One region of the Nocardia sp. NPDC047648 genome, then DNA from elsewhere that is predicted to be linked to it. Evidence: riboswitches for the same ligand, from Rfam matches in the RefSeq annotation. Region 1 holds a riboswitch; the other holds the start of a gene.
The links. Region 1 has a riboswitch for thiamine pyrophosphate ahead of thiC (phosphomethylpyrimidine synthase ThiC). Riboswitches for the same ligand answer to the same signal wherever they lie in the genome.
Positions count from the first base shown of each region.

Region 1 (15,677 bases):
TGATCTCGACCGGAAATCCCGGGCATGCCGCCTGCGAGCAGGCGTGGCCGCCGAGGCGTGCAAGTCGGCGGCGGTTGTCGTGACCACGGTTGCCGCGCGCTCGCGTTTCCGTTCGCCTGGCACGAGCGCTGATCACGTCCTCCACGCCGCAGCAGATGTCGCGAACAACACGATCGCCGCAACCTCCGACTCGGAGTACTGCGACGATCGCGTGAGCCCGCCATATCCAGGCCGTAGATTCGCGTTCCCACTGGTCGGGTGCCCTCGCCATCGGCGGCACGCCGACCGAACACGCCGGTGCATCACACCTGCTTGACCGGCTTCGAGATTCCGGGGTCGAATGCTGAGCCGTCTGGGCTACGGCTGAGCTGGCCGGACTTCGCTTGCCTTGCGGTATTTTCCGTGGCTGCCTTCGCCGATGACCCATGTCACCGGCATGCCCGGTGTGATGAGTTGTTCGTCGCCCTGGTATTGCCAGAGGGAGAACCATACGTCGCCGGAGTGGCTGGCGATGAGTCCGTCGTAGGTGTCGGGCAGCCACCATCGGACCACACCGTCGAGGCTCGGATCAGGATCCTTCGCCGCCTTGACCTGCCCGAACGGTATCAAGCCGCCCGGCCCGCGCCATCCCCCGAGAGTGGGGAGCAACGGTTGGTCCCCACCCCCGGGGTCGGCGGGCCAGATCTTTCCACTGCGGGACAGGACATCGTCGTGAACTTCCCGGGCCAATCTGCACGCCACACCGTTGGGACTGCTCTCCACGGGGGTGGTGCCAATCACGACGCTCAAGGTCGGGATGGTGAATTCGATCCGCCATCCCGGTGGATCGGGTAGTCGGCGAAGACGCTCGGGAATCGCTTCATCGATGTGCACCTCGAAGCCGAGAGCCGACTCGATGTCGGCCGCCAGCAGGTCGGCACCTCGCCTCGAAATCTCCTGACCCATATATCTATCCTGCCGTGTAGGGGACGGTGCAACGGTTGATGGGGGGTCACATACAGGTTCTTGCCGGCGGCGTGAGAAGCGATGACATGGATTTCATCCCCTGATTCGTACCGGTAATGCCCATCTAGATATCGGGGGATCGACATGTGAAAGTTGTCGTCCTTGAACCTGTCATCCGTCTCGATGGCCCTGCCGTTGACCAATATCTGGTAGTCGTACCTGCCGGGGACGTCGGCGATCTTGTTGATGAACATGGCCCATGCGATGTTGCCGATGGGGTCCCCGTCCTTCGGCCTGGTGTCGACTTCGACTCTGCCCCACTGAGTGGTGACTCTGTAGTTGGTGCATGGCTGATACGAAGCTTGTGCGGTGCCGGAGGCCAGCACGCTCGCGATCATAGCGATCGTCAGTGTCGCTGCGAAGAGAAGCGTTCGACCGACTCGGCTCGTCGGCGCAGCTGACGGATCATTGCAAACCTTCATGGGATATCCCCCTCTTTCGTCTAAACATGATTCGACTTGCCAACTCCGGCACCGGATCCGTGTCACCCCCGAGCACGAGACACCCCCGACCTGCGAATAAAGGCAGTCGATACATTGGACGCGCCAGCGTCGTGATCGGTTCCGCCGCAACATAATTTACGCGTCATGCATCTCCTTGCCGGCTGCGCGATGGCCCGCACACCATTGCCCGCCTACCCCGCTTTCCGGAAGTGGTCCGCCCCCGACCTGCGGCACCCCTCGGCCTCGTACGCGGCCAGTGGCGAAGGCCTCTAATACCCGCATAAGCGTCCGGGCGCGGCCCGCACCGCGCTGACCGAGACTGCCGCCTCGTGCACCCGCTCATCCCGGCACGCGACTTTCGACCGCGCCTCGGAACGTCGCCGCCGATGCCACTGCCTGGGAGTTCGCTCGATCGCGGCGAATCGCCGGGCAGGCGGCCGGGCGGGCCGGGTATGGTCGGGCGGGAAAATTTCACAACCAACGGGGGCTCGCACCAGCGGGCTGAGAGGACGGCTAGCCGAGAGGCGTCAGGGCCGTCGACCGTATGAACCTGACCGGGTAATGCCGGCGTAGGGAGGAAAAAAATGGCACCCGCCGCTGCGTCCGACGGCGCAACCGCACCAGTCGACAGCGTCACCACCGGCCCCATCGAGGGCAGCGTCAAGCACTATCTCGAAGTCGAAGACCTGCGCATACCGGTGCGCCGGATCAATTTGACCAATGGCGAGCACTTCGACGTCTACGACACGTCGGGGCCGTACACCGACGAGACGGCGACGATCGATCTCGAAGGCGGTCTACCGAAGCTGCGTGACACCTGGACCAGATCCGAGGGGGCGGGCCCGCGCACCCAGCTGGCCTGGGCCCGCGAGGGCATCGTCACGCCCGAGATGCGCTTCATCGCCGCGCGCGAAGGCGTCGCGGCGGAGCTGGTGCGCGAAGAGGTCGCCGCGGGCCGCGCGGTGATCCCGGCCAACCATAAGCATCCGGAACTCGAGCCGACCATCATCGGCAAGAAATTCCTGGTCAAGATCAACGCGAACATCGGGAACTCGGCCGTCTCCTCCTCGATCGCCGAAGAGGTGGAGAAGATGGTGTGGGCGACCCGCTGGGGCGCGGACACCATCATGGACCTGTCCACCGGCAAGAACATCCACGAGACGCGCGAGTGGATCCTTCGCAACTCGCCCGTCCCGGTCGGCACCGTGCCGATCTACCAGGCGCTGGAGAAGGTGAACGGCGACCCGACGGCGCTCACCTGGGAGATCTACCGCGACACCGTGATCGAGCAGTGCGAGCAGGGCGTGGACTACATGACCGTGCACGCGGGCGTGCTGCTGCGCTACATCCCGCTGACCGCAAAGCGGGTGACCGGCATCGTCTCGCGCGGCGGGTCGATCATGGCGGCCTGGTGCCTGGCGCATCACCAGGAATCGTTCCTGTACACGCACTTCGAGGAACTCTGCGAGATCTTGGCGCGCTACGACGTCACCTTCTCCCTCGGCGACGGCCTGCGGCCGGGCTCCATCGCCGACGCCAACGACGAGGCGCAATTCGCCGAGCTGCGCACCCTGGGCGAACTGACCAAGATCGCGAAATCCCATGGCGTGCAGGTGATGATCGAGGGTCCCGGTCACGTGCCGATGCACAAGATCGTGGAGAACGTCCGGCTCGAGGAGGAGTGGTGCGAGGAGGCGCCGTTCTACACGCTCGGCCCGCTCGCCACCGACATCGCACCGGCCTATGACCACATCACCTCGGCCATCGGCGCGGCCATCATCGCGCAGGCGGGCACCGCCATGCTCTGCTACGTCACCCCGAAGGAACACCTGGGCCTGCCCAACCGCGACGACGTGAAAGTCGGCGTGATCACCTACAAGATCGCGGCGCACGCCGCCGACCTGGCCAAGGGACACCCGCACGCCCAGCAGCGGGACGACGAACTGTCCAAGGCCCGTTTCGAATTCCGCTGGCGTGACCAGTTCGCCCTGTCCCTCGACCCGGACACCGCCCGCGAGTACCACGACGAAACACTGCCCGCCGAACCCGCCAAGACCGCGCACTTCTGCTCGATGTGCGGCCCCAAGTTCTGCTCGATGCGGATCTCGGCGGACGTGCGCGAATACGCCGAACGCCACGGCCTGAACGAGGTCGAGGCGCTGGAAGCGGGCATGGCGGAGAAGTCCGCCGAGTTCGCGGGCAAAGGCAACGCCGTCTACCTGCCCGTCGTCTCGTAACGACCGCCCGCCGCCCGCCGCGATCCGGCGGGCGGCGGTGTTCTTCCAATATGGTGGGCCGAGAAGGCATTCGGCGACGGTATCGTGGTCGTCATCGGCAGCGGAGCGGCTGTGAACGCCAGGACCTACTGGCCGTCGATGGCCGACGACTTCGCCCGCATCCAGTGAGTTGTAGTCGTTACACTCGCAGCTGCGGCGCTCAAGCAAGGTCCTTTCGCGCCTGTTTCAAAAAGTCGTTGGTAATGTTTTCGAGGTCTACGACGAAGTCAAGACCCGCTTTCCCTAGAGAAGATGCGGCTTTTCGCCATTCGTCATCCCCCCAACTAGGGTACGTGTTTTTTGAAATGTATCGACTGAGGAATGGTCCCATGTGATCATTGGAAAAAAGGTCGGCACGGTTTACAAACCGGTCTGCGATCAGGAACATGCTGTCACTTCCCGTCATCCATACGGTGTTCAAAGCGTCCACGAACAGAATCTGGGCCTTGCCGACCTCTCCCAGCTTCGCGATTTGGAGATTGGGTGGAGTGGTCGGTTCGATCAACAGGGGGCTGGCCTCGGACAATGCACCCTCATAGCGGTTCAGAGTGCTGAGGAACTCTCGGTACAGCTTTTGACGGCTCTCCCTCGCCGCCTCTGATGCGGCCAGCTGACTACTTCGGTTCGACTCATTGATACTCACATAGACAGCGGCACCCGCAGATACAAAGCTCGAGACCATGGCAGTGACCAGCGCTGTAATCAATGCATAGCGTCCACTGCGGGACGCAACCTCCGACGCTCGCCCCGAATCGGCCTCTGCGACTTGCCCGTGGCCAGAAGGCGGCATCGGCGATGCGTCCGGTTCCTGAGGTGGATCAGTTTGCGTTCCGCCCCCTGATTGTTGCTGCGGTTCGGTACCCATCGTCCCTCCGCTCACGTCACCTCAATGGATATGCATAGGATCATATGATCCGAATTCTGCCTACCAATTACACGCTCTACGGCGTGTTAGCGCGATAGCTGGAGTTCGTAGACCGGGGCACTCGGGACTTCCACTCGACCGGACGTATCAGCCCTTGCGACGAGACCTCAGTGTGTCGGCCGAGGTTGTCGCGAGCGATCGCGGGGCCGAGATCCGAGGATTCGCTCACCATGGCCGCGCCGAATTCGTTCGCCAGGACCTCGTAGTGCGGCGCGATCTGATCGATCTTCTTGGACTCAGATCCGGGCCAGTACGGGGAGTCGTGGGTGGTGTCGCGTCGTGTGATGACACTCCGTACCGCTTGTACGTCGACCAGGTACGAAATCCGTACCCGCGAGGAGCAGTCCGGCCCGGCGGCCGAACCGGTCAGGATTCGAGAAGCGCTGCTCAGCGAGCCACTAATAGCGTGACTGTGGTGTGCGTCCCCGGCCTTTATGACCTAAGGAGAAACGGAATGAAAGCGAATATCAGCTCGATCCTGCTCGGCGTCCAGGACATGGATCGGTCCAAGCGTTTCTACGTGGACGGGCTCGGTTGGAAGGTCGATCGAGACTACGGCGTGTCGGTGTTCTTCTCGGCCGAGGACGGGCCGCTCATCGGCTTCTACGGTCGCGACGGTCTTGCCGCGGAGATGGGTACGAGCCCGGAAGGGAGCGGTTTCAGCGGGCTGGCCCTGACATACGTGGTACGCAGTGAGGCGCGGGTCGATGAGATTCTCGCCGAAGCCGAGAAGGCCGGTGCCACGGTCCTCAAGCCGGCCGCTGCCGCGCAGTGGGGTGGGTACGGCGGCACCTTCGCGGACCCGGACGGCTACATCTGGAGCATCGGCTACAGCGCCCAGGGCGAGGATCAGCCGTACGCCGAGTAGCTGCCGAAACGAGACTCCGATGCCCCAGGAGCACTGGGAGATCGAACGCAGTTGCCCGGCTTCACGGTTGCCAGGCTGACAGCGGTCAGGTCAGTCGAGCGACGCGGCGCCGTTCTTCACGGCTCCGCGTCGCTGACCACGGATACGTCCACCCCCTCCATCGGGCGGGTTGAACCGGGAAGAGGCGCGGATCGAAAGCGGCCTTCCACACATGACTTTTCCGATCAGAACCGCTCGGCGATCAGTAGGACTGGAGTTCGATCAGCGTGCCCTCCGGGTCACGCAGGTGGGCGGTGCGCAGCCCGGGACCCCACTGCGGCCGATCGGCCGGACCCGCGACGACCGTCGCGCCGTGCTCGGCGCACAGTTTCGCACCCGCGTCGACATCGCGGACCCGGCAGACGAACATGACCGCGTCCTGCGACGGCGCGGCTCGCTCCGGCAGCGCCGACGTCGCGACGACCTCCGCCATCGCGGAGCGATCGAAGAGCACAAGCGCACCTTCGTCGCCGACGTCCCAGTTCGCATAGGGACCCGCAGCGGTTCCCTTGATCAGGGTCGCCCCGATCAGCTCGGGCAGCACGGCCGCGTAGAACTCGAAGCTTTCGGCGAATCGGGTGACCAGAAGTCTTGGATGAAGTGCGTCCACGGCGTCTCCAACTAGTTGGTGCAGACCTATTGTAGGTTCGGACCTACAATAGATCGATGGACTCCGGACGCGCACTGCCGCCGAGCCTGCTCGGGCTCGACATCTACCTCCTGTCCCGAGTGGGCAAGACCGCGCGCGGCCGATTCGCCGACCGGCTCGCCGCCCGCGGCCTGCGCCTGTGGCACGTGGCGATCCTCGCGGCGCTGGCCGATTTCGGCCCGCACGCTCAACGGGATCTGGCCGAGCGCCTGGCCATCCACCCCAGCGACGTCGCCAAGATCGTGGACGAACTGCAAGCCGCCGGTCATGTGGAACGCACGCGCGACGACCGCGACCGTCGCCGAATCACCGTGCGCATCACCCGCACGGGCCGCGCGGCATTGCGTTCCCTCGATCGAGAGGCCGGTCGGGTCGGCGACGAAATCCTCGCCCCATTGGACACGGCCGAGCGCGATCAACTGCACGCGATGCTGGAACGCGTCTTCGCGCATGCGCATCCGGAGTCGGCTGTCGAGTGATTTCGGCGACGACCCGCTGCGTGAGCATCTCCGGCGGCATCGGCCAGAGGTGACCACCTCGCTCTGGTCGCTCGTACGAGTCGGACGAATGGTCGCCGTCGCGCCATGACCGCCCGGATGCGCCGAGATCAGAGCACCGTCTGCTCGATCAGGCGGCGGGCCGCGCGATCGGTGCGCTCCACCTCGCCGGTGATCATCCGGTCCTGCAAAATCCCTCGCAGGCCCGACACAAGCAGGGTCGCAACGACTTCGGGGTCGTCAATGGACGGAAGGTTGCGCAGCCCGTCGGCCAGCGCCGCCACGAACGCGGCGATCGCCGAGACGGCGTAGTCGGCGTACGGACTCCGCGGAGCGCATGCCGCGCCGAGGACTTGCAGCATCACCCGCACGCTCGTGCGGCCCTCACCGGAGGTGTTGGCGGTCCAGAAGTCCCAGAGACGGTCGCGGAGTTCGGACGCATCCCGGATATCGGCGAAGACGGCCGCGACGTCGGGGCGCTGCGTCGCCAGCGCTTGGACCAGCAGCTCTTCTTTGGTCGTGAAGTAGTAGATCAGCATGCGCGAGCTGGTGCCGAGTTCGGCGGCCAGTGGGCGCAGCGACAGGTCCGCGAGGCCGTGGTCGGCGATGTAGCGCACCACGGCGGCGAGCAGTTCGGCGCGTTTGGCGTGGTCTAGGGGGCGGGCCATGGGTTGACTGTAGCGATTGGTACAGGTATTCATGACATCGTGACTGTAACAATCGCTTCAGAAACTCGGGATTCGGTGGTGGTCACCGGGTACGCGGCGACCACGTCGCTGGCCGACGACATGGACACGACCTGGTCCGAATTACTGGCCGGGCACAGCGGAATCGGCGCGCTCGCAGACGATTTCGTGGCCGAGTACGACCTGCCGGTCCGCATCGGCGGCAAGCTGAAGTCACAGCCCGGCGCCGAGCTCACCCGGGTCGAACAGCGCAGGCATTCCTACGTCGAGCAGATGGCGCTGGTGCTCGGCCGCCGGGTCTGGCGTTCCGCCGGCGCGCCCGAGGTGGACGGTGACCGATTGGCGGTGGCCATCGGCACCGGGCTCGGGGGCGGCGACGCGCTGATCTCGGCGGTCGACGCGATGCGCGCGGGCGGCTATCGCAAGGTGTCGCCGATGTCGGTGCCGATGGTGATGCCGAACGGTCCCGCCGCCACGGTCGGGCTCGAGATCGGAGCGAGGGCCGGCGTTTTCGCTCCGGTGTCGGCCTGCTCCTCGGGTTCGGAGGCGATCGCGCACGCGTGGCGGCTGATCACCACCGGCGAGGCGGACGTGGTGGTGGCGGGCGGCGTCGAAGGGCATATCGACGCCGTGCCCATCGCGAGTTTCGCCATGATGCGCGCCATGAGCACCCGCAACGACGACCCGGAACGCGCGTCACGCCCGTTCGACCGGGACCGCGACGGATTCGTCTTCGGTGAGGCGGGCGCGCTGCTGGTGCTCGAGTCCGAGCGGCACGCTCGCGCACGCGGGGCCGCCGTGCACGGGCGGGTGCTCGGCGCCGGCATCACCTCCGACGCCTATCACATCGTCGCGTCCGAGCCGGAGGGCATCGGCGCAGCTCGCGCGATGCGCAAGGCCATCGAGACCGCAGGACTGCGGGCTTCGGATATCCAGCATGTGAACGCGCACGCCACGTCGACCTCCATCGGCGACGCGTCGGAGGCCAACGCGATCGCGTCCGTGGTGCCCGATGCCTCGGTCTACGCGCCGAAATCCGCGCTCGGGCATTCCATCGGGGCGGTCGGCGCGTTGGAGTCGCTGGTCGCCATGCTCACCCTGCGGGATCAGGTCGTCCCGCCCACCTTGAACCTCGACAATCTCGACCCGGCGATCGACCTGGACGTCGTCGCCGGCGCGCCGCGCACCCAGCGCATCGATTTCGCGCTGAACAATTCGTTCGGCTTCGGGGGGCACAACGTCGCGCTGGCGTTCGGCCGGGTCTGACCTCGAGTTCCGTTCCGGAGCGGGCTACCGTCGTTGTACAACCGACCGATCGGCCCGAAGGACGGACAGCGACGTGAGCGAGCACCGGCGAAGGACCCGAGGACCGTGCGCGCGGGCGTGCACGACGGAATCGAGCGCAGGCGGGGCGCTGTGAGCGACGCCTTCTACCTTCCCGACCCCGACCGGCCGGATCGCTTTCTGTCCACCGAGCTCACCCGTGGCCCCTGGTCGCCGGATGCCCAGCACGCGGGTCCGCCCTCGGCGCTGCTCGGGCACGTGATCGAGCGGTGCGAGCCGCGCCCGGGGTTCCAGGTCGGCCGGGTCGCGGTCGAAATCCTCGGCCCGGTGCCGCTGGCACCGCTGACCGCGGCGGCGCGGGTCGTCCGCCCCGGCCGCAGCGTCGAACTCATCGAGGCGACGCTGTCCACCGAGCGCGGGCCGGTGATGCGCGCGAATGCCTGGCGGTTCAAGCTGTCCGAGCCGGAATTGCCGCTGCCGGAACGATTCCTGCCCACCGGCACACGTCCCGGTCCCGAACACGCGGACGTGCCCGCACCGTTCCCCTCCACCCAGCCGGTGGGCTTTCACACCGCCATCGAATACCGCTTCGTCAGCGGCTCCTTCACCGAGCCCGGCCCGGCGGTGTGCTGGATCAGGATCAAATATCCGATCGTCGCGGGCACCGACCCGAGCCCGCTGGAACGCACCCTCGCGGCGGCGGATTCCGGAAACGGTGTCAGCGCGGTCATGGACTGGTCGAAGTACCTGTTCATCAACACCGACCTGACGGTCACCCTGCACCGCCAGCCCGCAGGTGAATGGGTCTGCCTCGACGCCGTCACCTACCCCCAACCCCATGGCATAGGTATGGCCGAATCGGCGCTCTACGACGAAAAGGGTCCCTTGGGCCGCAGCACGCAAACCCTCTTCCTCGGCAACCGATAGCCGAGGCAGACCCACTCGGCGTTCGTCGCGACAACCCTCACGGACGGGTCGAGATCTGCTGGACGCCCCAACCGTTCCCGTCGGGGTCGGTGAAGAAGAAGAATCCGACGTTGTCGAGTGGGTCGGGCATGGGGGTGGGGTTCTCGCCGAGGACTTGGATTTCGGTGACCTCGACGCCTCGGGCGGTGAGCTCCTCGTGGGCCTTGCGCAGGTCGTTGACCACGAGTTGCAGGCCCTGCTGGGAGCCGGGTGTCATGTCGGGCACCGCGCCCTTGCCGATCACGATCGAACAACCCGAGCCGGGTGGGGTCAGTTGCACGATGCGGACGTTGTCGTCGATCCTGGTGTCGTGGTCGACGGCGAAGCCGAGTTGCTCCGCGTAGAAGTTCTTGGCTCGGTCGATATCCGACACGGGCACGATGACGACCTCGAGTGTCCAGTTCACGGCGCATCCTTTCGGGGCGGGCAGCGGTATTCCTACCAGTGCGGACCGGTTGGCGCGGGAGAAATCATCGCCGAGCCCAGCGCCAACTGAACTCGTCCGGCGCGGGCGGGGGGCCGGGAAGTTCGCCGCCCGCGCTCAGCCCGGTCAGGAGCATCGCGAGCACGCGGCGGCGCAGTTGGACCGTGCGCTGCGGATCGGGCACCGCGACGGCCGCGCAGGACTCCAGGATCAGGCCGAGATCCTGCGGGGTGACGTCCGAACGTAGTTCGCCGGTGGCGTGGGCACGGCGCACGAGTTCCTCCGCGACCTTCGCGGAGTGCTGCACATCGGGCAGCATCGATTCGTCGGGGGTGAAAGTGCCCGCGAGATGCACGGCCAGTGAGTGCACGTCGGCGTCCACCACTCGCTCGAGAAAGCCGACCAGGCCGTGCCAGCCGTCCGGATCTTCCAGCGCCGCATCGGCTTCCGCGTTGTACCGGCGCAGACCCTCGTGGCAGAGCGTGCGCAGCAGCACCTCCTTGCTCGGATAGCGGCGATACAGCGCACTGATCCCGACGCCCGCGCGTTCCGCGACGGCGGAGATCGGGGCCGTGGCGTCGGCGAGGAACACGGCCCGGGCGGCCTCCAGGATCAAGCCGTCGTTGCGGGCGGCCTGCGCCTTGCGGCCGGGTAAACCCTTCTGAGCTGGGGCGTCGGATGTCTTCGGCATGACTCCAGGATAGCATTTGAACGGAATGGTCCGTTCTGTTACAGTTCAATCAGAACAGAGCATTCCGTTTCAACAAGGAGCAGGACATGACCGCGATCACCCCCTTCCGGATCGACGTCGACCAGGCCGACCTGGACGACCTGCGCGATCGCCTCGCCCGGACCCGCTGGGCCGAGCAGATTCCCGGCTCGGGCGATACCTACGGGGTGAGCGTCGAGCGGGTGCGCCACCTGGTCGGCTACTGGCGCGACGGGTTCGACTGGCGCGGGGTGGAGAACTCGTTGAACGCCTACCCGCAGTTCACCACCGAGATCGACGGCCAGAACATCCACTTCCTGCACGTGAAGTCCACCCGGGAAGACGCGTTTCCGCTGATCCTCACGCACGGCTGGCCCGGTACCTTCGTCGAATTCGTCGGCGTCATCGAGCCGCTCACCGCCGCCGGGTTCGACCTGGTGATCCCTTCCGTGCCCGGTTACGGCTTCTCCGGCCCCACCACCGAGGCGGGCTGGAACGACAGCCGGATCGCACGCGCTTGGGCGGAGCTGATGCGGCGGCTCGGCTACACCCGCTACGGCGCGGTGGGCAACGACGGCGGTTCGCAGATCTCGCCGGAACTCGGGCGGGTGGCGCCGGACCAGGTGGTCGGCGTGCACGTGACGCAGGTGTACTCGTTCCCGTCCGGCGATCCGGCGGAGCTGGCCGATCTCGACGAGGGCGAGCAGCGGTCGCTGGCCACCCTGGACTGGTTCATGAAGAACAAGATGGGCTTCAACGTGCTGCAATCGCAGCAACCGCAGACGCTGGCGCACGCGATCACGGACTCGCCCGCCGGGCTGGTCGGCTGGAACGGCCAGTTGCTCGGTCCGGACCTCGACGACGACTTCGTGCTGACCAACATAGCGATCCACTGGCTCACCGGCACCGCGGGTTCGGCGATCCGGCACTACTTCGAGAAGGACAAGGCCGAGCACCCCGCGGCGCCGACCACGGTTCCGCTCGCGCTGTGCGGCTCCACCGGGGACTTCCACGGCATCCGCCGCTTCGCCGAGCGCGACCACAACATCGTGTCCTGGCGCACGCACGACGTGTTCACCCACTACCTGCACCACGTGGCGCCCGCGTTGATGGCGGAGGAGATCACGGAGTTCTTCGCCGAGCTGCGCTGAGACTTTCTCTTATGGCATCGAGACTTGTGGCCATGGTTCGTCTCGTTTCCCGCTGATGTACTGGATTCATCAACGGCACAGCAGCTTTCGAAACAGGAGAGAAAACCATGAAAATCGCAGTCTTCGGAGCCACCGGAACCGTCGGCCGTCTCGTCGTCGAGCAGGCGCTGCGGGAGGGCCACGAGGTGACGGCCTTCACCCGCAGCGCCGCGAGCGTCACGCAGCGGCACGATCGGCTGCGCGTGGTGGAAGGCGATGTGCTGGACACGGACTCGGTGCAGCGAGCGGTGCAGGGGCAGGACGCGGTGCTGATCTCGCTCGGCAACGGGCGCAAGGGCGTGGTCCGGGCGGGCGGCACCGCGGCGATCATCGACGCGATGAATCGCACGGGCGTCAAGCGGCTGATCTGCCAGACGACCCTGGGCGTCGGCGACAGCCGGGGCAACCTGAACTTCCTGTGGAAGTACGTGATGTTCGGGTTGCTGCTGCGCCCGGCCTATGCCGATCACGTCCGGCAGGAGGAATACGTCCTGGCCAGCGACCTGGACTGGACGATAGTGCGGCCGAGCGCGTTCACCGACGGACCGGCCACCGGCAGCTACCGGCGCGGATTCCCGGCGGGCGAGGGCGGTCTGAGCCTGAAGATCGCCCGTGCCGACATCGCCGACTTCATGATCGAGCAACTGACCGACACGACTTACCTCCGCCAGACGCCCGGCATCTCGAACTGAGCGCGCCATGCGGTGGCGCGGCAGCGGCCCATGCCCCGGAGCCGGGAGCATGGGCCGCGATCTTCAGGCGTGCTCGTGCAGTTCCCCCCACGCCGGGAAGGGATCGGGATACTCCGCCCACGCGCCCGGCCCCTCGGCGAACTCCGCGTCGGTGAGCAGGGTGCCATCCAGTAGCGAGCGCACCTTGTCGCAATCCAGCTTTATCCCGATGAAGACGATCTCCTGCCCCGGCGGCACTTCCAGCGACGACCACCAGGCGGCGGGTTCGAAGACCAGGTTCGGCCCCGCTTGCGACCACACCGCGGCCAGCGTCGACCGGCTCGCGATCCAGCAGAATCCTTTGCTGCGCAGCAGACCTCGCAACTGTTCCAGCGCGTCCGAGAGGCGCAGCGGATGGAACGGCCGATCGGCGATGTAGGTGAGGCTGCGAATGCCGTACTCCTCGGTCTCCGGGGTGTGCCCGCCGGCGAGTTCCTCCGCCCAGCCCTCGACCTCCGCGGCGACCACCGGGTCGTAGCGGCCGGTGTCCAGGACCTCGGCCAGATCGACCACGCCGTTGCTGGTGCGCAGCACGTGGGCGCGCGGGTTCATGCGGCGCACCGTCGCCTCCACCGCCCCCGCCGCGGCGGCGCCGACCAGGTCGGTCTTGTTGACCAGCAGGACGTCGGCGAACTCGACCTGATCCACCAGCAGGTCGGCGATGGTGCGCGCGTCGCCGTCGCCCGCTTGCAGGTTCCGCTCGGCCAGCGCCTGCCCGCGCGCCACCTCCGCGAGGAAGGTCGAAGCGTCGACCACGGTCACCATGGTGTCCAGCCGGGCGACGTCACCGAGGCGGAAGCCGTCCTCGAATTCCCAGTCGAACGTCGCGGCCACCGGCATCGGCTCGGAGATGCCGGTCGATTCGATCACCAATTGATCGAAGCGGCCTTCTCGAGCGAGCCGGGCCACAGCTTCGATCAGGTCCTCGCGCAGGGTGCAGCAGATGCAGCCGTTGGTCAGTTCGACCAGCTTCTCCTCGGTGCGGTCCAGGTGGCCTTGACCGGTGACCAGCGCGGCGTCGATGTTGACCTCGCTCATGTCGTTGACGATGACCGCCACCCGGCGGCCCTCCCGGTTGGCCAGGATGTGGTTGAGCAGCGTCGTCTTGCCCGCGCCGAGGAAGCCGGACAGCACGGTGACGGGAAGCAGGTCGGAGTCCATGACATTAATGATAACGATTTTCATTTGCTCTCAGCGAGCGGGTCCGGTTGCCGGTGGCCACCGGACCGGGTCGCCGTAGGGTTTGTGTCGTGAAACTGCTGCCATTGCCCGCCGAGGGGCAGACCCCCGTCCGGGCGCTCACCATCGCCGGTACCGATTCCGGCGGAGGCGCCGGAATCCAAGCCGATACCCGCACCATGGCGCTGTGCGGTGTGCACGCACTGGTGGCCGTCGCGGCGGTGACCGTGCAGAACACGGTGGGCGTCAGCGGCTTTCACGAGATTCCGCCGCAGGTCGTGGCCGATCAGGTGCGCTCGGTGACCACGGACATCGGCGTCGGCGCCGCGAAGACCGGCATGCTCGCCTCCACCGCGATCATCGAGGCGGTGGCTGGGGTGTGCCAGGAGGTCGGCATAGGTCGCGACGGCGACATTCCGCTGGTCGTCGACCCGGTCGCGGCCTCGATGCACGGCGATCCGCTGCTGCACGCCGAAGCGCTCGACGCGCTGCGCAGCACCCTGATCCCGCTCGCCACCGTGGTGACACCGAACCTGGACGAGGTCCGCCTGCTCACGGGTATCGACGTCGACGACGAGGATTCGGCGCGGCGCGCGGCCGAGGCGCTGCACAAGCTGGGGCCGCGGTGGGCGGTCGTGAAGGGTGGGCACCTGCGTTCCTCCGAGTGCAGCACCGACCTGCTGTTCGACGGTGAGCGGTTCCTCGAGTTCACCGCCCCGCGCATCGCGACCGGCAACGACCACGGCGGCGGCGACACGCTGGCCGCCGCGACCGCCTGCGCCCTGGCCCACGGCTATTCGGTGCCCGAAGCGATCGAGTTCGCCAAAGAGTGGACCTACCGCTGCCTGGCCGCGTCCTACGATCTGGGCGCTGGCCACGGGCCGGTGTCCCCGCTGTGGCGATTGCATGGGAACTGAGCCGGGCAACCGCTCGGCGCACGCCATTTCTTGTCGGTGGGCGCTGCGATACTGAGGACGTCGCCGACACGGATGGCTTCAACGGCGAGGCGATCGGAACAACGACGTTCGACGTGGATGCGGCGAAGACCTCGGCGCCCGGCCCGGGGGGCGCTGGCGGTCACAGAGCGGAAAAGGCGCGGTGCAGCGGAAGATCGGCTGCGATCGCGATGCCGTGCAGCCGAGCGCTGGCCGCCACGAGCGCGAAGATGATCTCGCTCAGATAGGCGGCGAACTGCTCGACCGGCATGGCGGGCGGCTCCACCCGGTTCACCCCCAGCCACCAATCGGTGGCCGAGGCCACCGCACCGAAGATCGAATAGATCACCAGTTCCGCGCTCGCGACCTGCACCGACTCCTCGTCCACGGCACCGGCGAACAGCTCGGCGGCGCGGTGGGCGGACTGCCGGGCCGATTGCAGCGCGCGGTCGGCGTCGTCGGAGCGTTGCGTGAAATGGCTGTGCAGCATGAACCGGAAGACATTCGGCTGCCGCGACACCACCTGCGCGTATTCGGACGCGGCGCGGCGCACCAGGTCAGCGGCGGAGTCGCCGGTCAGGTCGAAACTGGTCATGATCTGTTCCCAGAGCATGTCGCGCACCCGGTCGACGATCGCGTTGTAGAGGTCGGTCTTGTCTTCGAAATGGCGATACAGCTTCGGTTTGGCCGCGCCCGCCTCCTTGGCGATATCGCCCATGCTGACCGCGGGGCCGAATTTGTCGAGCGCGCGGAAAGCCGCGTCGACGAATTCTTCGCGCACCTTCCTGCGATGCTCGCGCCAACGCTCGGTGCGCGCGTCCACACGTTTGCGCGGCGGGTCGTCTTCCGTCCGGCCGCTGAGCATCACGAA
Region 1 covers NZ_JBEYSX010000003.1:245,077-260,753, forward strand. The annotation lists gene ABZ803_RS09795 (hypothetical protein) at 1-3, shown strand, start outside; gene ABZ803_RS09800 (hypothetical protein) at 358-789, opposite strand; gene ABZ803_RS09805 (hypothetical protein) at 786-1,331, opposite strand; TPP riboswitch at 1,919-2,041, shown strand; gene thiC (phosphomethylpyrimidine synthase ThiC) at 2,033-3,685, shown strand; gene ABZ803_RS09815 (hypothetical protein) at 3,885-4,589, opposite strand; gene ABZ803_RS09820 (VOC family protein) at 5,104-5,517, shown strand; gene ABZ803_RS09825 (VOC family protein) at 5,759-6,166, opposite strand; gene ABZ803_RS09830 (MarR family winged helix-turn-helix transcriptional regulator) at 6,223-6,684, shown strand; gene ABZ803_RS09835 (TetR/AcrR family transcriptional regulator) at 6,813-7,370, opposite strand; gene ABZ803_RS09840 (KasA/KasB family beta-ketoacyl-ACP synthase) at 7,410-8,654, shown strand; gene ABZ803_RS09845 (thioesterase family protein) at 8,760-9,599, shown strand; gene ABZ803_RS09850 (glyoxalase superfamily protein) at 9,637-10,044, opposite strand; gene ABZ803_RS09855 (TetR/AcrR family transcriptional regulator) at 10,109-10,753, opposite strand; gene ABZ803_RS09860 (epoxide hydrolase family protein) at 10,840-11,922, shown strand; gene ABZ803_RS09865 (SDR family oxidoreductase) at 12,030-12,653, shown strand; gene ABZ803_RS09870 (GTP-binding protein) at 12,717-13,853, opposite strand; gene thiD (bifunctional hydroxymethylpyrimidine kinase/phosphomethylpyrimidine kinase) at 13,943-14,788, shown strand; gene ABZ803_RS09880 (TetR/AcrR family transcriptional regulator) at 14,949-15,677, opposite strand, start outside.

Region 2 (15,677 bases), on a different contig from region 1:
ACCGGCCCCGCCTCCAATATCGTCGAGGCCGCTTCGTTCCTCGGACCAGGTGTGCCCGCGATCGGCAACGCGCACCTCACCGCCTATATCGCGTATGTGATGAACGGATTGAAGGCGGCGCGACCAGGCTTCGATCTGGACAGCTATCTCAGCCCGGTCGGCAAGCAACTGGCGATCGCGGCGGAGTCGCTGTGCTTCCAGCCGCTCGCCGATCGCGCGCAGGGAATCTCGGTCGACCAGTTGTTCTCCCGCCCGCTCGCCGACGGCGATTTCGCCGCCACGGCCCGCCCGGTCATGGACGTCCCGCTGACGGGATACGACCGGCCGCTATTCCTCGGGCAGGGCACCAACGACACCGACGTCCCCGCCCCGTTGACCGCGAAGCTGGTCATCGATCTGGAATCGCACGGTGTCCGGCCCGACGTGCACGTGTACGCGGGGAAGGATCACAGCGCCACGATGGCCGCTTCGTTGCCGCACAGCATTCCGTTCGTCGCCCGCCTGTTCGCCTGAGCCGGGGCGATCCTCAGGCGCGCGCGGCCGCGGGCTCGAGTTCTGCGGTGTCGCGCGGCGGCTCGGTGGGCTTGCGGACCGGAATGGCCAGCGCGACCAGTGCGGCGAGCACGGAGACGCCGCACCCGATCAGCAGGCCGGTGCGGAAACCGGCCTCGGTGGGGATGGTGTGTCCACCGAGCCCGGTGCTCATCTGCGCGAGGACGACTCCGACGACCGCCGCGGACACCGTGGTCCCGATCGAGCGCATCAAAGTGTTGAAGCTGTTGGCCGACGCGGTTTCCGACAGCGGGACCGCGCCCATGATGAGCGCGGGCATGGAGCCGTAGGCGAGGCCGACGCCACCGCTGCACACGCACGTCACGACGAGCAGGCCCCAGGTCGACCCGAGCAGCAGGACCGATGAGCCGTACCCCAGCGCGATGACGATGCTGCCCACGATGAGCGTCACCTTCGGGCCGCGCGCGGCCGAAAGCCGGGCGCCCAGCGGGGAAACCGCCATCATCACCAGCCCGGCGGGGGCCATCCACAATCCCATCGCCAGCATGGACTGCCCGAGGCCGTAACCGGTGACCACCGGCAGTTGCAGCAGCTGCGGGATGATCAGCGACTGCGCGTACATGGCGAACCCGACCACGATCGAGGCGGCGTTGGTCAGCAGCACCTGCTTGCGCGCGGTTACGCGCAGATCCACCAGCGGGTCGGCGGTACGCAGTTCCCACCAGCCCCAGACCGCCAGGACCAGGATCGCGGTCGCGAACAGGCCGAGGGTGGTTCCGCTCGTCCAGCCCCAGTCGGCGCCCTTGGACACCGCGAGCAACAGGCACACCAGCGCGGTGCCCAGGCCGAGCGCGCCGAGCACGTCGAAGCCGCCGCCTCCGCGCGCCGGGATGGCGGGCACCAGCAGCCAGATCAGCGTGGCCACGCCGGCGCTGAGCACGGCCGAGCCCCAGAACAGCACGCGCCAGCTGGCGTTCTCGGCGACCGCGGCGGCGATCGGAAGGCCCAGCGCGCCACCGATTCCCATCGAGGCGCTCATCACCGCGATGGACGTGCCGAGCCGCTCGGTGGGCAGGAGGTCCCGCAGCGCGCTGATGCCCAGCGGCACGACGCCCATGCCGATGCCCTGCAGGCCGCGTCCGGCGATCATCGGAACGACCGAGGTCGCCAGCGCGCAGACCAGCGATCCGCCGATGAGTGGAACCGTGCACGCGAGCAGCATGCGCCGCTTGCCGTAGAGATCGCCGAGGCGGCCGGTGATCGGCGTGGCCACCGCACCGGCGAGCAGTGTCGCCGTGATGACCCAGGAGGCGTTGGACGGCGTGGTGCCCAGGAGCCGGGGGAGGTCCCCGATCAGGGGCACCACCAAGGTCTGCATCAGGGCGGCGACGATGCCCGCCGCCGCGAGTACGCCGACTATGCCCTCCGACCGGACTTCCGATGGTGCTGCCACGCGGATCTCCCTCTCTCTTCGAATTGTGTGTACAGTACATACTGATTGCATTATGCACAAGAATTGCATTATGCAAATGCGCTGGCCCGGGCAGGTGGGTGTGGTATAGGTGCGGAGATGAGCCCGTAGCGGCGGATATCGGCAGGAGCGTTGTGTGGACAAGCCCGTATCTTCGGTGGAGTTCGAAACCATGCTGCTGGGGCGGCACAGCCTCAGCGCCAAGGCCCGCCGGGGCAGCGGCCACCTCGACCGCAGTGCCTACACGGTGCTGAGCAGGCTGCGAGTGCAGGGCCCGATGTCCGTGGGCGAACTCAGCGACGCCTTCGGTCTGGACACCTCCACGCTGCACCGTCAGACGACCGCCATGCGCGAAGCCGGACTCGTCGAACGCATTCCGGATCCGGACGGCGGCATGGCGCGCAAGTTCCGCCTCACCGCCGAGGGCGGGCGCCAGCTCGACGCCGAACGCGCCTACAACGTCCGCGCTCTCGAGAGCGTGCTGTCGGACTGGACCGCCGAGGACGTCGCCGCGTTCGCCGGATTCCTGAAGCGGTTCAACACCGACATCGAACGCATCGACAAGCGTCCATGGCCCCGGCCGTGAACGCGGGCCGCACCGCCTGCCCGCGCACACGAAATCTCCACAAATGACGCCGGTTCTCTCCACAACCGGTGGTTAGGGTTCGGTGCATGGAACACAGCGCACCGGCGCACCCCGTACGGCGGATCTTGGTCGTGGACGACGAGATGACCATCGCCGAATCCGTCGCGGCGCGCCTGCGGGCGGAGGGGTTCACCGTCGAACTGGCACACGACGGCCCCTCGGCCGTCGCCGCCGCCGAGGCCGTCGACCCGGACCTGGTGGTGCTCGACGTCATGCTGCCGGGATTCGACGGGCTGGAGGTGTGCCGTCGTATTCAGGCGCGCCGCGCGGTGCCCGTGCTCATGCTGACCGCGCGCGCCGACGAAACCGACCAGCTAGTCGGCTTGGGTGTCGGCGCGGACGACTATCTGACGAAGCCGTTTTCGCTGCGCGTGCTCGCCGCCCGGGTGCACGCGCTGCTGCGCCGGATGGACCGGGCGGCCGACCGCGACGGCGCGACGATCCTGGTCGGCGACCTCCGCATCGATGTCGACCAGCGCCGGGTCTGGCGCGCGGAGGTGGAGGCGTTGCTCACGCCGCTGGAATTCGACCTGCTCGCCCGGCTGGCCCGGCGCCCGCGCATGGTGCTCGCGCGGGAGCGATTGCTCGAAGACGTCTGGGACTGGTCCGACGCGGCGGGCACCCGCGCGGTGGACAGTCACATCAAGGCGTTGCGCCGCAAACTCGGTGCCGACCTGATCCGCACCGTGCGCGGCGTCGGATACGCCCTGGAAGCCCGATGAGCGCCGGTCCCGAGAACGCGCCGCGGGCGCGGAAGACGATGTCCGGCACCGTTTCCGGCGAGTGGCGCAGGCTCGGCGACGGGGTGGCCGAGCTGCTGCCGCGGCCGCTGGACCCGGTGAAGTCGATCAAGCTGAAGCTCGCGATCCTCATGCTGTGCTCCGGCGGTGTCGCGTTCGGGTTCTTCCGATTCAAGATCGGGTGGCTGCCGCCGCGCACCACGCTCACCGCGGTGGTGATCGCGTTGATCACCTCGCAGTTCCTCGCCCACGGCATCACCAGGCCGCTGCGGGAGATGACCGCGGCGGCGAAACGGATGGCCCACGGCGACTACACCTTGCGGGTGCGGGCGAGTTCGCGCGACGAAGTCGGGCAACTCGCCGAGGCGTTCAACCAGATGGCCGCCGACCTGGCGGCGGCCGACCGGCAACGCCGCGATCTGATCGCGAACGTCTCGCACGAATTGCGCACCCCGATCACGGCGTTGCACGCGGTACTGGAGAACCTGGTGGACGGCGTCTCCCAACCCGACCCGGCGACCCTGCGCACCGCGCTGGCCCAGACCGAACGGCTGACGCTGCTCGTCTCGGAATTGCTCGACCTCTCCAGCATCGAAGCGGGCGCCTTCCCGCTCGATCGTGAAGATCTGCCGATCGCGCCGCTGCTGGCCGACGTCGTCGCCGAAGCGGAGGTCATGACCGCCGCGCTCGGACGCGGCGTGCGCTTCCGCACCGACGTGCTGCCCGGGGACGCCCGCGTGTACGCCGACCGTGCCCGCCTGCACCAGGTGCTGCTCAACCTGCTCGACAACGCCGCCAGGCACGGGCCCGCGGGCGGGGAAGTCCGCGTGGCCGTGCGCGCATCGCAGGGCGAGATCGTGATCGACGTCGAGGACGACGGCCCCGGCATTCCGCTCGCCGAACGCGCCCAGGTGTTCGACCGGTTCACCAGAGGCGGCCGCACCGCGGGCGGAGGCACCGGACTGGGCCTGGCCATCTCCCGGTGGGTGGTCGACCTGCACGGCGGCACCATCGCGGTCGCCGATCCCGGCTCCCGCATCCGGGTGGTTCTGCCCGGACGCTGATCTGACATCCCACCCGACCCGGACCGCAGCGCGGACCCGGGGCGATTCCGCACGCCTATCGAAGGAACGAACCATGTCTCCAGAACCCGAACCAGCGTCGGCGCCCGACCCCGGGTCAACTGAATCCGCGCCATCCGCAACCGATTCCAGCGCAGTCCCCGCCACGCAGGCATCGGTGTGGGCGCCGCCGGGGCGCTCAGGGGTCGCGGTGGCCGAGGCGCGGGCGGAGAAGGCCGGTCCGCCGGTGGCCGGGCCGATGCTTCCCCCGCGTCCGTCCAAGTGGAGAGGGGTCGCTTGCCCTCCCGGGGTGGCGCTCGCCGCGCTCGTCTCCGGATCGGCCGCCGCGGTTCTGATCCACTGGGACCGGCCCGGCATCGGGTGGCTCCTCGCGGCCGCTGTCGCCGCGACGGCGGTGTTCCTCGTCGACCGCAATGCCCGCAGGCGAGCGGCGAGTACGACGAGCGATGATGCGGTCGAGGCGACATCAGGACGACCGACGGCCCGCACCGGTTCTCCTCGGTTCGACGCCGGGCGGCTGTGGTGGGCGACGCTCACCCTCGCCCTGCTCGCGGTAGGTGCCGTCCGCGCCGCGGGCTGGTTGTTCGCGTTGTGCGTGGTCGCGGCATGCGTCGCCGGTTCGCTGGCGGTCGTCGCACGCCGCTCGGCGAACGGCATCCTCTACGACGCGTGCGCCGTCTGGCTCGCGGCGGCTGCCGCCGTGCCGTGGGCATACGCCGGTACCGCCCGCGTGCGTAGCGGGAACGCGCTGCGTGCGCGGCGGCTCGGGCTGTCGGCAGCGGTGACCGTCGCGCTGCTCGCGGTGTTCGTTCCGCTGCTCGGCAGCGCCGACGCCATGTTCGCGGCGTTGCTCGAGACCGTGACGCCGGACGTGGACATGCCGTCGGTGACACGCTGGATCGCACTGTTCGCGGTGGCCGGCCTCGGCACGCTCGGCGCTCTGTTCCTGCTGGCGGGCCCGCCGCCGCCCGCCGCAGCGGCGGTGGCCGGGCGGACGTTGCGCCGATCGGAGTGGGCGCTGCCGGTCGGTGCGCTCGCGGTCCTGTTCGCGGCGTTCGTCACGACCCAGTTCGTGGTGCTCTTCGGTGGCGACGACTACGTCCAGGAGACGTCGGGCCTGACCTACGCCGAATACGCGCGCACCGGTTTCTGGCAACTGTCGGCCGTCACCGTGCTGACCCTCGCGGTGCTGATGGTCGTGTTGCGCTGGGCGGCCCAGGACACCGCCGCCGACCGGTGGTGGCTGCGGGGGCTGCTGGTGGCGGTGAGTGTGCTCGCGCTGGTGATCGTCGCCTCGGCGCTCGGCCGGATGTGGACCTACCAGCAGGCCTACGGGTTCACGGTGCTGCGCCTGCTGGTGGAAGTGTGCGAACTGTGGCTCGGCCTGGTCTACGTCTTGGTGTCGGCCGCGGTCCTGCGGCTGCGCCGGGCGTGGTTGCCGCGCGCGGTGGTGGGCACCGCGATGGCGACGCTGCTCGCGCTGGCCGTCCTGGACCCGGAGCGGTTGATCGCCGAGAAGAACATCGATCGCTGGCAGCGGGGCAAAACGCTGGACACCGAATACCTGGTGACCCTCTCGCCGGACATCCTGCCCGCGACCGATCGGCTCCCCGAGCCGCTGCGCGCGCAGGTGCGAACCGGGCTGCGCGCGGACCTCGACGGGGACGTCTGGCAGAGCTGGAATCTGTCCCGGGCGAGAGCACGGTGAGCTCCCGTGCAATACACTTGTATTATCGCTGATCGTGGGTTATAACTGGCCTGAGTGGGCACTGTTGTCGCTGGTGGGGATCGACCCTCGCGAAGTGCTGCAGGTGCTCATGGGCGCCCGCCGATGGCCTCGGCGGGCGCGTGGCCGGAACGAACTCGCGGTCCTGACGGTGTGGGGCCGAACCGAGACGGGCCGGCCGCTCATCGTCGCTGTCCGCCGCACCGAAGGCTGGCAGTGGGACATCCTGGGCGCGGTCGAGATGACCGAAGCCCAGGTGGCCGAACTCGAGCGTTGGGAGCACGCCGATGACTGACTATCCGACGAACCCCGAGGACGTCCGGGACTTCCTGTCCGGTCTGGAATACAGCGACGCGCCCGTCGACCCGGCCGAGCTGCCCCCGCCGCTGCGCGCCGAGGACACGGTCACCGTCACCACGTCGCTGCGCATCCCGCTGGATCTGCACCAGCGCGTCAAGAAGGCCGCCGAGCAGCGCAATGTGACCATGTCCGCACTCATTCGCGACTGGATCGAACTGGAGCTGGCCGCCCTGGAGAACGACCAGCCCATTTCGCGCGCCGACGCCCTGCGGGCACTGGCTGCCCTGCATCCGCTGCGGCAGTCGGCCTGACCTGCCACCGCGACGGCGTCACCGGTCGTCGCGGGTGAGGATCGAGTCGAGCCGGGCGGCGAACTCGTCGGGTGCGCTCCGGTAGCCGACGTGATCGCCCGCGAACTCGACGAGGTCCAGCCCGAGTTCCTTCGCGAGCGCGGCGTTCGGGAGCGCCGGGAAGGTGCCTCGCGATTCGCGTCCGACGCCGAGCACCAGGCGGTCCGCCGACGCACGCAACGCCGCGAGATCCGGGGTGTAGCGGGGGTACTGCCTCAGCTCGTGCTCCATCCAGAACACCAGGTTCCGCTGGATCCTCCGCGCCGTCTCGACGACTTCCGGCGGCAGCTGCTCGCCCGGCGGAGGCGGCGCGATCCGCAGACCGATGCCCTTCGCGAACGCCGCCATGGCCGCGGACGTGCCCTCGCTCCTGCTCTGTTCGTAAATGCCGTCCAGGAAGGTCAGCCACTTCTCGGCATCGGGCAGCAGCGTGGCCAGTGGCGGTTCGTGTGCGACGAGCGTGCGCACCAGTTCCGGCCGGGCGCGCAGCAATTCGAGTGCCACGATCGCGCCCGAGCTGGTGCCGAGCACGTGTGCAGGCTGGTCGGTCAGGTGCGTGAGCAGCGCCGCGGCGTCCAGGCCGTCGGTGACCACGCGATCGTCCGGCGGTCCGTCGATGGGGCTGCGGGTGAAACCTCGCCGGTCGTAGGAGACCACGCGGTAGCGGTCGGCGAGACGTTCGGCGATGCCGTCGAAAGTCCCCGCGTCGCCGTTTCCGCCGGGGATCAGCAACAACAGCGGTCCGGCGCCGCGGACCTCGTAGTAGAGGGTGGCGCCGGGGACGGCGAGGGTGTGCTGGGACGGTACGTCCATCGGAAATGCTCCTGGAAGAAGGGACAGTTGCCGCAGTGCCTCCCGGATGACCGGCGTCTCCACCGTAACTCAACTTGCATGGCACGCAAGTTTGCGTGATCGGAAAGTCCTGTGTCAGACCAGATCAGCGGCCTCGGTATGCCGAAATAACTGTCGCGGAGGGTAATCGGATGGTGTAGGGGCAGGGCCCTTCGTCCGTCCGACTGTGGCGGCCCGGCGATATCAGGTCGGGTCGGCCTGCGCGATCCCGTCCAGCGCCCGGCGTACCGCATCCGCCGGGTCGGCCGCGACCACCGTGGCAGCCACCGGTCGCCCGTTCGCGTCGTGAATCTCCCAACCGCCCAGGGAGACCACCGGAATCCCGCCGCGCCGCCGCGCGAGGGCTACCTCCGACAGCGTGCCCCACGAGCCGCCGATGACGATCACCGCGTCCGCCGACTCGACGAGGATCGCGTTGCGCGCCTCACCCATGTTCGTGAACAGCACCGCCGACAATCCGGGACACACCGCGCCGCGATCGGTGTCCGGACGCACGCCGATCACGAGCCCGCCGTCCTCGGCGGTGCCGGCGGCGACCGCGGCCATCACGCCGGTACCGCCACCGCACAGCACGGTCACCCCCGCTCGCGCCAAGAGCCCGCCGACCGCGCGCGCCCACTCCGCTTCCTGCTGCGTGCACTCTCTCGGCCCGCAGACCGCGACTTGCCGCACCGGCCTCACCCCGCGGGCCGGACGACCGGTTCCAGGCGCTCGCGCAACGCCATCGCGTCGCGGGGCGCCCGCACCTTCGCGTCGTTGTCGAAATAGGTGTAGACGTCGCACGATCCCGCCCACGAACGGATCTTCTCCGCCCACATGTCCAAGCCGTCGTCGGTGTATCCGCTGACGTAGAGCTCGTCGTGCCCGTGCAACCGGATGTAGACGAAGTCGGCGGTGACCTCTTCGAGCAGCGGATACTTGCCCGCGGCGTCGGCGACGACGAGGGCCACGTTGTGCCGGGTCAGCAGATCGGTGAACGCCGGGGTCAGGAAGCTGTCGTGCCGGATCTCCAGGGCATGCCGCACCGGCCGGTCGGCATCGGTGCCGGTGTGCGCGGGGTCGACGCGGTGATCGTGGCGCCGCGCGATCTCGGCGGCCTGCTCGGTGCTGCGGGGGAGCCGGGACAGGAAGCCGTCCAGCACGTCGGCGTCGAAGCGGAAGGTCGGGGGCAGCTGCCAAAGGATCGGGCCCAATTTGGGCCCGAGCGCCAGCGGGCCGGACGCGAGGAAGTTCGCCAGCAGTTCGTCACCGTCGCGCAGCCGCTTCATGTGTGTGATGAAGCGGCTGCCCTTCACCGCGAACAGGAAGTCGTCCGGAGTCTGCTCCGCCCACCTCTGGTAACTGGACGGGCGCTGCAACGAATAGAACGAGCCGTTGATCTCGACGCTGTCGAGTCGCTCCGACAGATAGGCCAATTCGCGTTTGTGCGCGAGGCCCCGAGGGTAGAACGTTCCGCGCCACGGCGGGTAGACCCAGCCCGACGTACCGATCCTGATCCGGCCCATCCCTCCATGGTGGCAAATTCACTACGCCGATGGGGTCTTCGCCGTCACCTTGCCGACCAGCCAGGCGACCGCCAGCGCCGCCAGGAACGACAGCAGCGACGCGCTCATCCACGCCTGCCCGGTGAAGTGCACAGCCTGCCGAACGCCGTCCCAGAATCGCGTCCACGCACCGGCGTCACCCGGGTTGACCAGTTGATATACGGCGAACCCGGTCAGCCAGGCGGCCACCATTCCCCAGCGCGCGGGCGCGTCCGGTGCGGTGTTCCATTCGCGGCGGGCACGCAAGAAGAAGTCGGCGACGAGCACGCCGAGCAGCGGCACGAACACCGAGCCGATCAGCCCGAGGAAGCCGAAGTAGTTCGCCATGTTCAACCGCAGAGCCAGAATCGTGATCAGGGCACCGAGGCCGATCGAGAGCACCCGGCGATCGACGCGCGGTGCGAGATTCTGGATCGAGACGGCGGTGGAATAGACATTGGCGAAGGACTGATCCGCCTCTCGCAGCACGAAAACGAAGAAGAACAGGGCACCGAGGCTCACGTGCAGGAAAGGCGCGTACGGTCCGCCTTCGCCGGTCGCGAGCGCCAGCGCGAACAGGCCGAGGACGTAGGCGATGATCTGGGTGAGCGCGTATGCCCCGCTAGCCGCGCCGAACGCCGAGCGATCGGAGCGGGCGTGCCGGGTGTAGTCGGCGGCGACCGGCACCCACGAGATCGAGACGGCCAAGGCGGCATCGGTGGCAACCCAGAACAGGTTCCAGTCGACGCCGAACGGCCCACCCCCGCTCGGGCCCGGGTTCGCCCGCAGATCGGGCAGACCGGCGCGCAAGAACTGCGCGTAGAACCAGACAAGGGCGATCACGACGCCGGCGGTGACGAATCGGCGCAGCAACCGCACCGAGCCGAGCGGCCAGATCGTGAGTACCGTCGTCAGTACGCCCGCGGCCACCACGTAGAGCCAGTGCGGGCCGCCGCCGAACAGTTCCTCGGCCGCGTCACCGATGACGATCAGCTCGAACGTTCCCCAGCCGATCAACTGAGCGATGTTGAGCGCGGTGGGCAGATAGCTGAGCTTCGCGCCGAACAGCCCGCGCAGCAGGACCATCGCGGGTTGTCCCGTGCGCGCGCCCGTCAGTGCCGCGGCGCCGAGCATCGCCGCGCCGACCAGGGTGCCCAGGACGGTGGCCAGGATTCCGGCCGCGATCGAGAGCTGCGCGGCCCCCTCGGCGTTCGGCGCGAGCACCGTGTACGCCCCGGAGAAGGCGAAGAGGCTGACGCCGAGATTGGCCCAGAACGCACTCTGGTCCCAGAACGAGAGCACTTTCGGTGCGGGCTGGTCGAGGGTCAGGGGGGCTTCGTGCGCGTTCGCGCGGGTCGATGACGACATGACGGAAACGCTCTCCCTACGCCGGCATTACCCGGACAGGTTCATGCGGTCGGCGACGCGTGCGGTTCGCCCTCTCAGCCCGGCCGTACCCGAGCTCCCGCGGTGGGGTGATTCCGGCGAATAGTACACCCGCGCCAATTTTCCGTGCCGGGGGAGAAGAGCCGGGATGTTCGGTCGACGCACGGAGGCGAGGAGGGTGCAGAAGCCTGGATGGTCGGTGCCACTCCCGCCGGACCGTCGTCCGGCCGACCGGCGTTCAGCCCATGAGGAACGATGCGGCGAACCAGGCCAGCACGACCAGCACCGCACCGACGAGCGCGCCGGGGAACAACGCCCGCCCCTGCCGGGCCGCCATACCCGAGAGCAGCACCCCCACGGCGAATCCCACGATCCCGCCCCCGACCATGATCCACACGCCCGCGCTGGTATCGACCCGGCACTCGGGCTTGGACGCGCAGATGCCCCCCGCCATCAGGAACCACGGCGCGAGGATGGTCGACATCGCGGCCAGCGTCGCGGGCAGGAACCACAACAGTGCGCTGACGACGAGATCCGCCGGACGGGGCGGTGCGACCGCGTGGGTCTCGGGCGCACGCGTCGGATAGCCGGAGGGGGTCGTGCCTTGGGACACCTGATTCAGGTAACCGTGCATCGTGTCTCGCTATCGCTTGTCGGTGGAGTCGACCGGGCCGATGGAAGTTATACACCAGCCGTCCGCGCGTGGAAGTGCTTGTGCTCCCGGCGATGCGAGCACGCGGAAGGCAGCTCGCAGCGCATCCGACCGCTCGATCGCCCCGACCGCCTTCAGCGAATGTTCAGCATCACCAACGGGTTCAGCATCACCAACGGGTTCGGGAGCGCGGACGAAGTCGCGCGCGGCTGCCGGTGACCGTGGCCGGTGGGGGGCGGATGCCGCGCGGACGAGTGATCGCATCGCCGCAGGCAGGCCGCCACTACCGATGTCCGGAGCCTACCTACGCGACCATCCTGTGTGGCGAGCCACCGCGCGGTCGAGAAGACGCGGCCCAGCGGTGCACCGCATGGACCGAACGACGGCGTCGCGACGATCCGCGCCGAGTTCGCTCATCCGCGCTCGCCGAAAACGCTTCTACTGTGGGAGTCACGCGTTTGACCACGCCCCGAGATCTCGACCGGACCAGCAACGAGTCCGGCGCCCACCACGGTTCGCCCATCGACCACCGGATCGAGCGGATACCGCTGTATTCGCCGGATTTCGCGAGCGATCCACATCGCGCCTACCGGGACATGCGGGCCCGCTACGGGTCTATGGCGCCGGTCGAGCTGGCCCCCGGCGTGCCCGCGACGTTGGTGCTCGGCTACCACACCGCCGTGCGAATCATGCACGACCCGCAGCACTTTCCCGCCGACCCGCGCGCCTGGCAGGCGAACGTCCCCGCCGACTGCCCGGTGCTGCCGGTCCTGGAGTGGCGCCCCAACGCCATGCGCAGCGTGGGCGAGGCGCACGCGCGCTACCGGCAGGTCAACACCGCGAGCATCAACGCCGTCGACCTGCACGCCTTGCACGAAACGGTGGAGCGGATCGCGGCCGGGCTGATCGACGGCTTCGGCACGGCGGGCAGCGCCGATCTGGTATCCCAGTACGCCCTTCCGCTGGCCTTCGAGGTGATCAACGCCCTGCTGGGCTGCCCGCCGGAGATCGGGCGAGAGGTCGCGGCCGCGACCGCCGCCGTGTTCGACGGGGTGGACGCCGAGGAGGGCAACCGCATGCTCGGCACCGCCCTGCTGCGGCTGATCGAACTGAAGCGCGCCGAGCCGGGCCGGGACATCACCACACGACTGCTGCGGCATCCGGCCGGCCTGGACGACGCGGAGGTGATCCACCAGCTCGTCGTGCTCTACGGCGCGGGTATCGAACCGCTGCAGAATCTGATCGTCAACACCCTGCTGCTGATTCTCACCGACGACCGGTTCGGTGGCGACGTCCTCGGCGGCAGCCTGTCCACTCGCGACGCGCTGGACGAGGTGTTGTTCACCGACCCGCCGATGGCCAATTTCTCGGTCACCTATCCGCGCCAGCCGATCCTGATCGATGACGTCTGGCTGCCCGCCCACCAACCGGTCGTCATCAGTTTCGCCGCCTGCAACAACGACCCGGCGATCAGCGGACACAACCACAGCGGCAACCGGTCGCATCTGGCGTGGGGCGCCGGACCGCACGCTTGCCCCGCCCGCAGCCCGGCCTATCTCATCGCCCAGGATGCGGTCGACCAGCTGCTCGACGCGCTGCCGGAATTGCGGCCCGCCGTGCCGGTGCGTGAATTGACGTGGCGGCCAGGGCCTTTCCATCGTGCCCTGGCCGCACTGCCGGTCGTCTTCCCGGCATCGCAGCCGTGGCGATCCTGAGATCCGGTAATCGGTCAGGACGGCACCTTCGGTGCGAGCCGGGCGAGGTTCGCCGGTCGCGCGAAGGTGTCGGCGAAGGTGTCGGCGAAGGCGTCGGCCAGCGCCGGTTCGTGCCGGGCGGCGAGCATCATCTCCCGCATGGCAGGGGGCGGATCGAGCACCGTCGCCGTCCACCGCGCGGCGGGGTGCGCCACAGCCGTCAGCCACGGCGCGGCCGCCCACTCCATCCACGCGCGGTCATAGGGGCCGTCCGCGTCGTGCAGGATCGCCTCGCCGTAGCGGATCGCGCAGTGCACGGCGTTGTTGGCGCCCTGCGCGCCGCCGGGATCCATCCGGCAGACGACGTCGCCTCCGCCCAGCACCGGCCGTCCCGAGGGCAGGGTGCCCACCGGACGGCGCATGACCGGGGTCACCGCCCCTACCAGCGTGGCCCCGGCGTCGGTCGGTTCCGCGTGCCGGTAGCGCTCGGCGAGTTCGGCGGGCAGGTGCGCCTCCAGCAGTCGCCTGGCCTGTGACCAGCGCTGTGCCGGCGTGCCGTGCTGGTCGAACACGTCCAGCGCGCCGCCGGGCCGCGCCTCGAAAAGCAAGATCTCGCAGCGGCGTTCCTGCCCCGGCCGTCCGGTGAGACCGGGATAGGAGATCACTTCACCGTGCTCGGGAAGCGCGGTGTAGCAGCCGAGGCCCTCCGGGTCCGGCTCGACACCGTCCAGGTACAGCACGGCGAGCCGCCGCAGGGCGGTGGCCGGAGCGGGCCACGCCGGATCGGCCTCGAAGCAGCCGGCGAGTTCGCGACCGGCGCGGGTCACCACGGTCAGGGCGTAGTCGGCGGCGGCCCGGTCGAGTTCGGCCACCGAGGGCTCGGCGATGCGCAGGTCGCCGCCCGCGGCCAGGTACTCGCCGAGCCAGCGCGCGAACACCGTTCGCTGATCCACGCTCTGCGCCGGGCGGGTGAATCGTCCGGCCCAGGTCACCACCGTGGCCCGGTCGACGGCCATGGTGAACCGGATGCCTTCGATGTTCGGGGCGGTCGAGCGCCAGAAGCCCAGACCGAGGTCCGATTCGAGGTCGAGCGTCGGCGGGAATTTGACCTGGGTGCTGGTCACCGTGCCGGTGAGCACCGCCTCGGCGTCCCGATCGGTCACCAACGTGACGGCCCGGCCACCGCGCAGCAGACGATGGGCGAGGGGTAATCCGCATTCGCCCGCCCCGAGTACCAGTATCTGTCCCACCCTCGTGTCCTTCCGGTCGTGAACTACCGCGCCAGCGCAATAGTCCGCGTATAGGTGGGCGCGGCACATCGGTAGAGACCCGCGAATTTCCGGATGCGGCCGGACTACGCTGCACTGTTGTGTCGGTAGGACGTGCGTCGAGTCCGGGTTTCCCACCCGCGGCCGCCAGTGATTTCGTCGGGCGCGAACGTGAGCTGGAGCGGATCGGGATGGCGCTGCTGGGCGGGACCCGCCTGGTCACGCTGATCGGCGCAGGCGGCATCGGCAAAACACGGCTGGCGACCGAAGCGGTGCACCGGTTCCACAAGGCGCGCCGTGTTCCGGTGCACTGGGTGCGCTTGGCGCTGCTGTCGCGTAACGCCGACGCGGCGGCGGTCGAGGAACAGGTCGCGCGCTCGCTGATGGACGCCGACTTCTCCGGACGCTCGGCGTGGGAGGCGGTGCTGGACACGTTGCGCCGCCGCGACGCGGTCGGGCGCACCCTGCAGACGATCCTGGTGATGGACAATTGCGAACACGTCCTCGACGGCGCGGGCCGGGTGATCGCCGACCTGCTGGAGGCGGCGCCGGGCCTCACGGTGCTGGCCACCAGCCGCGAGGCGATCGGCTGGGTCGACGAGCAGTTGGTGCCGGTGCCCGCGCTGTCGCGGGAACAGGCGCTGGCTCTGTTCCGGGCCCGCGCCGGCCTGACCGGGCACGCCGTCGCCGACGACGAGACCGAGCTGGCGGTGGCGATCTGCCGTCACGTGCACAACCATCCGCTCTACATCCGGCTGGCCGCCGCGCGGCTGTTGCGGCAGCCGCTGCCGATGATCCTGCGTGACCTCAGCGGTGAGGCCACCGACCGGCGGCTGCGCTGGTCGCACGGTCCGCGGGTCGGTGCGGAGGCGCGCCACCAAGGCATTCGCGACGTCATCGCCTGGTCCTACGACCTGTGCGGGGACAAAGAGCGGCTGCTGTTCGACCGCCTGTCGGTGTTCGCGGCCGGGTACGACGTGGACCACGACAACGCGGACGCGGCGGAATCGGACGTCGGCGCCGAATTGGAGGCGATCGAGGCGGTCTGCGCCGACGACGAGCCGGAGGGCCTGGCCCGCGCCGAGATCGAAGGCCTGCTCGAGCGATTGGCGGACCAATCGCTGGTCTCGGTGCATCTGACCGCGACCACGGTGCGGTATTCGCTGCTGGAGAGCGTTCGCCTGTTCGCCCAGCAGCGCGCGAGCGAACGCGGCGGTGAACCGGCCCGGCTGGCGCGCGCGCACCGCCGCTACTACCGCGACAAGGTCGTCGCCGCCCGAGCCGGATGGTTCGGCCCGGACGAACAGCGGCTGCTGGATTGGGCGCGGGCAGCCTGGGACAACCTGCTGTGCGCGATGGCGGGCAGCCTCGCGACCGCGCAGGAGGCCGCCGTCGGGCTGGAGATCGCCGCCGGGCTGATCGCGCTGCGCTGCCCGTTCCTCACCGGCTCGCTGCGGGAACCGCGCCGCTGGGC
Region 2 covers NZ_JBEYSX010000023.1:44,579-60,255, forward strand. The annotation lists gene ABZ803_RS33025 (lipase family protein) at 1-513, shown strand, start outside; gene ABZ803_RS33030 (MFS transporter) at 527-1,966, opposite strand; gene ABZ803_RS33035 (MarR family transcriptional regulator) at 2,121-2,570, shown strand; gene ABZ803_RS33040 (response regulator transcription factor) at 2,657-3,352, shown strand; gene ABZ803_RS33045 (ATP-binding protein) at 3,391-4,434, shown strand; gene ABZ803_RS33050 (DUF4153 domain-containing protein) at 4,508-6,160, shown strand; gene ABZ803_RS33055 (hypothetical protein) at 6,195-6,473, shown strand; gene ABZ803_RS33060 (CopG family transcriptional regulator) at 6,466-6,789, shown strand; gene ABZ803_RS33065 (alpha/beta hydrolase) at 6,808-7,641, opposite strand; gene ABZ803_RS33070 (LOG family protein) at 7,864-8,352, opposite strand; gene ABZ803_RS33075 (DUF72 domain-containing protein) at 8,358-9,185, opposite strand; gene ABZ803_RS33080 (cytosine permease) at 9,207-10,571, opposite strand; TPP riboswitch at 10,568-10,682, opposite strand; gene ABZ803_RS33085 (hypothetical protein) at 10,828-11,223, opposite strand; gene ABZ803_RS33090 (cytochrome P450) at 11,763-12,956, shown strand; gene ABZ803_RS33095 (styrene monooxygenase/indole monooxygenase family protein) at 12,971-14,185, opposite strand; gene ABZ803_RS33100 (AAA family ATPase) at 14,305-15,677, shown strand, end outside.
Region 2: linked by a shared signal. The riboswitch ahead of ABZ803_RS33080 (cytosine permease) and the one ahead of thiC (phosphomethylpyrimidine synthase ThiC) in region 1 are both predicted to bind thiamine pyrophosphate.